2 regions of the Afipia sp. GW822-FHT04G07 genome follow, and region 1 is predicted to be linked to the other one. Evidence: predicted binding sites of a transcription regulator. Region 1 holds the regulator's gene; the other holds the start of a gene.
What was found. Region 1 encodes LexA, which represses DNA repair genes until DNA is damaged. Its sites were predicted from a motif close to TGTTCNNNNTGTGTTCNG; they were not measured.

Region 1 (3,854 bases):
GCCGTCGAGCGCGGCATTCATGTCGAAGGCGTTCGCCTCGTCGAGAAAAAGGGCGGCAAGTCCGGCCATTATCTCGCCGACTACTAGTGGTCCGGTTTTAACATTCGCACCCCGTTTCAGCAGGCCTTTATGCGAATGTTAAAACCAAAGGACCACTAGCAAATATAGACTTCGAGTGGAGTTTCGGATTTGACATTCGCTTTGCGTACTCGCTGCGGGGTGGAAGCGAATGTCAAATCCACTCCACTCGTAAGGAGCGTCCCATGGCGCTGATGCCGGTCGCCGAAGCCTATGCCGCCGTCCTCAAGGACGCAGCCGCGCTTCCCGAAGAAATGGCCGCGCTGAACGACGCGTTTCATCGCACGCTGTCCCGTGACATCGCAGCATTGCGCACCCAGCCGCCGGCCGACATGTCGGCGATGGACGGATATGCGGTTCGCGCCGCCGATGCTGTTTCGGGCGCACGCCTGAAAGTCATTGGCGAAGTCGCCGCCGGCCGCCCGTTCAATGCGACCGTCGGCGCGGAACAAGCCGCGCGCATTTTCACCGGCGGCGTGATCCCGGCCGGGACCGACGCCGTGATCATTCAGGAAGACACCGCGCGCGACGGCGACACCGTGATCGTGAACGAGGCCATCGCGGCGGGAAAAAACATCCGGCCGGCGGGCATCGATTTCCGCGAAGGCGAAACAGGGCTGCGGCGAGGATCGCTCCTGACCGATCGTGCGCTTGCGCTGGCCGCGAGCATGAATCATCCGCAACTGCCGGTGCATCGTCGCCCAAGAGTCGCGATCCTCGCGACCGGGGATGAACTGGTCGTGCCGGGCACAAAGCCCGCGCCGGGCCAGATCGTCCACAGCAACGTGTTCGCGCTGATCGCGCTCGCGCGCAACGAAGGCGCGGACCCCATCGATCTCGGCATCGCGCGCGATACACTCGAGTCGACAACCGACGCCATCCGGCGTGCGCGCGATCTCGGCGTCGATGTTCTTGTGACCACCGGCGGCGCTTCCGTCGGCGACCATGATCTCGTTCAGACTGCGCTGAAAGCCGAAGGCGTCGACATGGCTTTCTGGAAAATCGCGCTGCGGCCCGGAAAGCCGATGATGCACGGACGCCTCGGGCCGATGCGCGTGCTCGGCCTGCCCGGCAACCCGGTGTCATCCTATGTCTGCGCCTTCCTGTTTCTGGTGCCGCTCATCCGCGCGCTGTCGGGACGAACCCAGGTCGATCATGTCCTGGAGCGGGCCGTGCTGGGGCGCGAGCTGCCAGCCAACGACAAGCGGCAGGATCATCTGCGGGCAAGGGTTACAACCGGCGGCGACGGCGTGCCCGTCGCAACCTCGGTAGGCCCTCAGGACAGTTCTCTGGTGGGCAATCTGGCGGCGGCGGATGCGCTCATCGTCCGCCCACCCTTCGCACCAGCGGCCCCTGCCGGCTCGCCCTGCACGATCCTCCGGCTTCCCAACTAAAGCTCCCCGTCGTTGACGTGAAATTAAGGGGTTGCGGAACACATATGGAACAGATAGTGTTCGTTCATGATTTGTTTCGAGTGACTCGCAACTCCTGATTGGCCGTCCAACGGCCCGTATCCAGAGAGGCGCGGCATCGGAGCAAAGGCGATCGGGGACCAGATAGATGCTGACACGCAAACAATACGAGCTTCTGCGCTTTATCAACGAGCGGCTGAAGGAAGCTGGTGTTCCGCCCTCGTTCGACGAAATGAAGGACGCGCTGGACTTGCGCTCCAAGTCCGGCATCCACCGGCTGATCACGGCTCTTGAGGAACGCGGCTTCATCCGCAGGCTCGCCAACCGTGCCCGCGCGATTGAAGTCATCAAACTGCCGGAGCTTGGGAATTCGGGTGCCGGCGGCAACGGCCGTCGCGGCTTCACCCCCAGTGTCATCGAGGGCAACCTCGGCAAGGTCCGCAGCAGCGGCTCCGCCGGCCACGAGGACGATACGAACTTCCCGGTTTCCGTGCCGGTCATGGGACGGATCGCGGCCGGTACGCCCATCGAGGCGCTCCAGACCCGCAGCCACACCATCAGCCTGCCGCCCGACATGCTCGGGTCGGGCGAACACTACGCCCTCGAAGTGCGCGGCGATTCCATGATGGAAGCCGGTATTCTCGACGGCGACACCGTGCTGATCCAGCGCAACGACAGCGCCGACACTGGCGACATCGTGGTCGCGCTGATCGACGAGGAAGAAGCCACACTGAAGCGTTTCCGGCGACGCGGCGCATCCATTGCGCTTGAGCCTGCCAACTCGGCCTATGAAGTCCGGATCCTGCCGCCCAACCGCGTGCGCATTCAGGGCAAGCTGATCGGTCTGCTCCGGAAGTATTGAGCCTCGAGAATTAATCGTCCGGCTGGAGGTCGCTTTCGGCGGGCGTCGCATCGACGGAGCGCGCCGGGACATTCGGCCGAGACGCTGGAGCCTGTGGCTCATCCTCCGCAACTGCCGCAGACCAAGGGCGATCGACGCCGCGCGGCCTGATGGCTGTGACGGCATAGCCTTCGGCGGTCTTGCGCAAGGCGAGCGTCCCGCGCCTGCGCAGCGTGTCCTGATCCAGCACCGTGGCCGCGCAACCGGCCGGTGGTTGCCGCAACGTCACGATCACGGCGGCGCGCGCACAGTCGTCCGCGAAAGCTCCAGGTTTCAGCGTGAGAGCGACGGTGGCGCCGCCTTCCGCCTGCACCACGCATCCCGCATTGTCGCAGGACACACCATCTACCAGCGACGGATCGGCCGCCGTGCGGGTATCGGCATCGGCGGCGAGCCATTCGCGCGACAGGAAAGCATCCTTGCCGGTGCGCATCAGGCGCAGCCTGCCATCCTTGCCGCGTACCCCGACGGTGTGCCCATCGCCAGCCACGAGAATATCCGGCTGCGGTGTTGTCAGCGCCCACGCCGTTGCGAGCACGATCAGCCCCGCTCCTACCCAGCGCAGCGGCGTCCGCAACAGACCGAGCACGATGATGCCCGCGCTCATTACCGCCAATGGCCCGGTCCCGAACGCCGCAAGCCGCCCGATGGCGCCCGGCAATGCCGCGACCCATTGCGCCACCGCCATCATCCAGCCGATGCCGACATCCATCAGCCGCCAGAACACGCCGTCGAAGCCGAACGGCATGGCGAGCAGCCCCAACAATCCGGCCGGCATCACCAGCACCGAGACAACCGGCATCGCCGCGAGATTGGCCAGCACCCCGTAGGGCGTCACGCGATGAAAGTGAAATGCCGCGTAAGGCATCGTCGCAAATCCCGCGACCAGCGACGCCAGCGCCAGCATCGTGATCTCGCGGCCGCCCCACAACGCGGCGCGCGCCACCTGCGTATTGTCCGGCGACGCGAACAGGTTCGGCATCCCGAGTTGGACCAGCGCCACGAGTCCGAGCGTCGCCGCGAACGACATCTGGAAACTCGGATGCACCAGCGCCTCCGGTGCGATCAGCAGCACGATCATCGCCGCCACCGCAAGCGTGCGGAACGTGATGGCGCGGCGGTCCACCATCACCGCGATCAGCACCACCGCCGTCATGAAGAACGATCGTTGCGTCGCAACCTCCGCGCCCGACAACAGCAGATAGAACAACGCCGCGACGAAGGCCGCCGCCGCCGACCATTTCTTGATCGGGAACGTCACCGTTAATCCGGGAAACAGCGCGAGCAGCGCACGCACCGCGAAGAACACGACGCCCGCCACCACCGCCATGTGATAGCCGGAGATCGACAGCACATGGCCAAGCCCGGAGATAAACATGGCGTCGTTCACCGGCGTGGAAATCGCGTCGCGGCGTCCGGTGAGCAGCGCCGTTGCAATGGCGCGTGAATCGCCGGTGAGGACG
Region 2 (3,854 bases), 3.2 Mb from region 1:
GAAGGTGCCGCAAAATGAAGCGAACTTCGGAGTCAGGACGCTAGCGATGAAGGTGCTTGAGAAAGTCACCGTCGGCATACCTGGCGAAACCGTTGTCACCGTGACGCAGGAAATGACGGTGAAGCATTTCCTGTCCACCATGCCGGCGGTCTATGCGACGCCGATCATGATCCTGAACATGGAAAGGGCCTGCACCGCCTCCATCGCCGACCTGCTGCCGGAAGGCTATGTCAGCGTCGGCATGGAGGTGAACATCCGGCATCTCGCGGCGACGCCGGTTGGCCGGACGGTTCGCACGGTTTCGCGCGTGACCGAGGTCGATGCCAGGAGTGTGCTGTTCGACGTGGAAGCCTGGGAGGGTGACCGCAAGATCGGCGACGGCACCCACCGGCGCGGCGTTATCAACATCGCGGCGTTCGAGCGTCGGCTCGGCGCGACCTGACGTCAGGCTCGCCGCTCATATTTTTTGACAGATTCCGGATGGTCCGGGCCTGTGAAGGAACGCGGAATGGCGTACCATCCTGGCGTCCTCGCCTTCGAATGGAGATATCCCATGAGGTTTGTTGTGCTTGCCGTGGCTCTCGTTCTGCTGTCGGTGCAGGCCCATGCGCAAATGGGCAAACAGCAGGGCGCCGCCGCGGATCCCAAGGACGTCGACCGGCAGAAGCGCATGGCCAAGGAAGAGGCCGATGCCAAGGCCGCGATGAAGAACGTTCCGGATTCGAAAGAGAAGTACGATCCCTGGAAGATCGCGAAGTGAGGATCGCAAGCTAAGCGCCGGTCCGAGCGTCCGGCGCAGTCCTGACGGGCGTCAGTAGCCGACGCGCAGCGGGCGATCGAGATGGCCCGGATGGACCCAGACGCAGGCGAAGGAAATGTACCCGCCGTATTGCGCGTCCACGCCGGTCAGCTTCACGCCCTTGCCGTAGCCGGCGCAGTGGCTGGCGGCCATGGCCTTGATGTCCGCGCCTTCTTTGTAGAGCGAATAGGCGATGATGCCGCCGGTGTCGTTGCCCTTGAACGGCGGGACCCATGTTGCCCCGGCCGGAGCGGACACAGCCAGCGCGCACGCCGCAGCCAAAATCGCCAATCCCGTGGTCCGCATCGTGTTCTCCAAGAGAATCCTGATTGTCATCGCAAACGCACCATAAAGCGCCCGGCCTGTCATGGAAAGAACGCCGGTGGCTTTGGCGGGGGTTGGCCGCCGAGTGTTGCCGCGCTGCACTTGACCGGCTGACGGCTTCGCGGCACCTTCCGTCGCAATATCATCCCGGATTCCGGTGGACCGCTTTCATGCGCGACCTTTTCCCGACATTGCGAAAAACGATTCTTGCCGTGGCGTTTGCCGCCGTGGCTGGCCTCATGGTCCTGAGCCCGGCGGCCGAGGCTGCCAACGCGCTGGAGCGCGGCATCTGGCTGTCCGGCCCGCGCTACGACGGACAGATGGGCGAATGCGGTGAGGCGCTCGCCGCCATTTCCTCCCAGTTCGCCGAAAAAGAGAGCAAGTTCTGGAATTCCGCCCTCGAGATCACTGGCTATGCCAATGTTCATGAGGTGGCCTTCCGGGCCTGGGCGAACGACAGCATTCCACGCCGCTTCTGCACCGCCAGCGCCATGCTGAACGACGGCCGCGCGCGTCAGGTGCACTACTCGATCATCGAGGACGGCGGCTTTGCCGGTTTCAATTCCGGCGTTGAATGGTGCGTGGTCGGCCTCGACCGCAACTGGGCCTACAATCCGTCCTGCAAGGCAGCGAAGCCCTGAGCTTCGCACGCAGCCTTTCTTGAGATGACAACGCCTCGCCCGCCACGGTGGACGAGGCGATTTTGTTCTTGAAATGTTCTCGGGCCGTGAATAGGCTTGAAGCATCGTGTGAAGTTGATTGCTCCGGCGTCGCCGGTCCGGAAAATGTTCGAGAGTGCGGGGGCGTCGCCATGGTTTCGTTTGAGAGAGCTTCTTTTGGTCTGACTTTTTTCGACAGGGCCAGCTTTTCTTTTGGCCGCTTATCCCGCCGGTTCATGTTTGCGCTGATCGGCCTCGCCGTCATGGCCGGGACCGCCTCGGCGCAGGACCACCGCCAGAACGCACCCGGCGAATTCGACTTCTACGTCCTGTCACTGTCGTGGTCTCCATCGTTCTGTGAGGCTGCGAGCGAGCGCGGCAACTCCAGCCGCGGCATCCAGACCCAATGCGCCGGCCGGCCGTTTTCTTTCGTCGTGCACGGGCTGTGGCCGCAATACGATCGCGGCTTTCCGAATTATTGCCAGCGGCCCGCGCCGCGCCTCGCACGCAACATCATGACCTCGATGCTGGACCTGATGCCGGCGCCGGGGCTGATTTACAACGAATGGGACAAGCACGGCACGTGTTCGGGTCTCGGCGCGCGCGGTTATTTCGAAACCATCCGCAAGGCGCGTGCGGCCGTGAAGATTCCGGCCGAATATCTTGAACTGGCCAACCCGAAGAGCGTGGCTCCCGCGGAGATCGAGGATGCCTTCATCAAGGCGAATCCCGGCCTGTCCAGCTCGGCCATCGCCGTGACCTGCGACAGCAAGCGCCTCAGTGAGGTGCGCATCTGCATGAGCAAGGATCTGCAGTTCCGCGCCTGCGAGGAAATCGACCGCCGCGCCTGCCGCCGCGACAAGGTCGTCATGCCGCCGATGCGCGGGGGATAAGCGCAGGTTACTTTTGCTGCGCGATGTCGTAACTGTCGCGGCATGAACTACCGTCACGCGTTTCACGCCGGAAACTTTGCCGATGTCATCAAGCACATCGTGCTGGCGCGCATCCTCACCTATCTCCATGAAAAGCCCGCCGCGTTTCGCGTGATCGACACCCATGCCGGCGCGGGGCTGTACGATCTCACGAGCAGCGAAGCCGAGCGCGGTGGCGAATGGCGCACCGGCATCGCGCGGCTGATGCAGGCGCGGTTGTCCGAATCCGTGATGGCGCTGGTGTCGCCCTATCTCGACATCGTGCGCGCGTTCAATCCGCAGCGCGATCTCACGACCTATCCGGGATCGCCGCTGGTCGCGCGTGCGCTGCTGCGGCCGCAGGACAGTCTGGTCGCGTGCGAACTGGAGCCCGGCGCGCGCAAGCAACTGATCGCAGCGCTTCGCCGCGATGAACAGGCCCGCGTGGTCGATCTCGACGGCTGGACGGCGCTTCCCGCTTTCGTGCCGCCGAAGGAGCGGCGCGGACTGGTGCTGATCGATCCACCGTTCGAGAAGCGCGATGAATTTCCACGGCTCGCGGAAGGCTTCGCGGCGGCTCACGCCAAATGGCCGACCGGCATCTACATGCTCTGGTATCCGGTGAAAGAACGCCGCGCCACCGACACGCTCGCGGATCATGTGGCCACTGTCGCGAACGCCGGCGGCGGTGAAGCCAAATGCCTGCGCGTGGAATTCAGCGTCGCGCCGCAGACGCCGGACGCAGGCCTTGTCTCCGCGGGGCTGCTGATCGTCAATCCGCCCTGGACTTTGGCGGCGGAGTTGAAGGCCATCCTGCGCGAGCTTGAAAAGCCGCTCGGTCAGGGCGGGGCGGCCCGCTTCCGGATCGAAGCCGTCAGGGCTTGACGCACTGCGGTATGAGCGCGCCGCTGTTGGGTTGCCCGAAATTGAGGCGTGCCGGCGGAAAACTCAAATCGGCGTAGTCAATTTGCCGGGAACCGTATTATGCTCAGCGGTGTGAGGCTGGCTTTACGTCCCGCGTCCGCGAATGGTCGCGGCGGAATGACGAGGCCCCGAGCGCTGCTCCGGTTTTTCCGGTCCGCTCCCAAGGCCAATGCTTTCCGGCAGTGAATGCCGGCCAGGCTGATGCGCGTTAGCGCTTCGGCGGAGCAATGCGGGGAG

Region 2: the regulator LexA is predicted to act here: its motif matches at 1,828-1,845, upstream of AC1RKJ_RS16730 (ribonuclease T2 family protein).

What each region holds. Positions count from the first base shown of each region.
Region 1 covers NZ_JBXAMP010000001.1:215,035-218,888, reverse strand. The annotation lists gene moaC (cyclic pyranopterin monophosphate synthase MoaC) at 1-87, shown strand, start outside; gene AC1RKJ_RS01050 (molybdopterin molybdotransferase MoeA) at 264-1,472, shown strand; gene lexA (transcriptional repressor LexA) at 1,639-2,352, shown strand; gene AC1RKJ_RS01040 (ComEC/Rec2 family competence protein) at 2,363-3,854, opposite strand, start outside.
Region 2 covers NZ_JBXAMP010000001.1:3,408,589-3,412,442, forward strand. The annotation lists gene AC1RKJ_RS16710 (thioesterase family protein) at 47-442, shown strand; gene AC1RKJ_RS16715 (hypothetical protein) at 554-760, shown strand; gene AC1RKJ_RS16720 (hypothetical protein) at 812-1,105, opposite strand; gene AC1RKJ_RS16725 (hypothetical protein) at 1,294-1,764, shown strand; gene AC1RKJ_RS16730 (ribonuclease T2 family protein) at 2,019-2,675, shown strand; gene AC1RKJ_RS16735 (23S rRNA (adenine(2030)-N(6))-methyltransferase RlmJ) at 2,718-3,578, shown strand.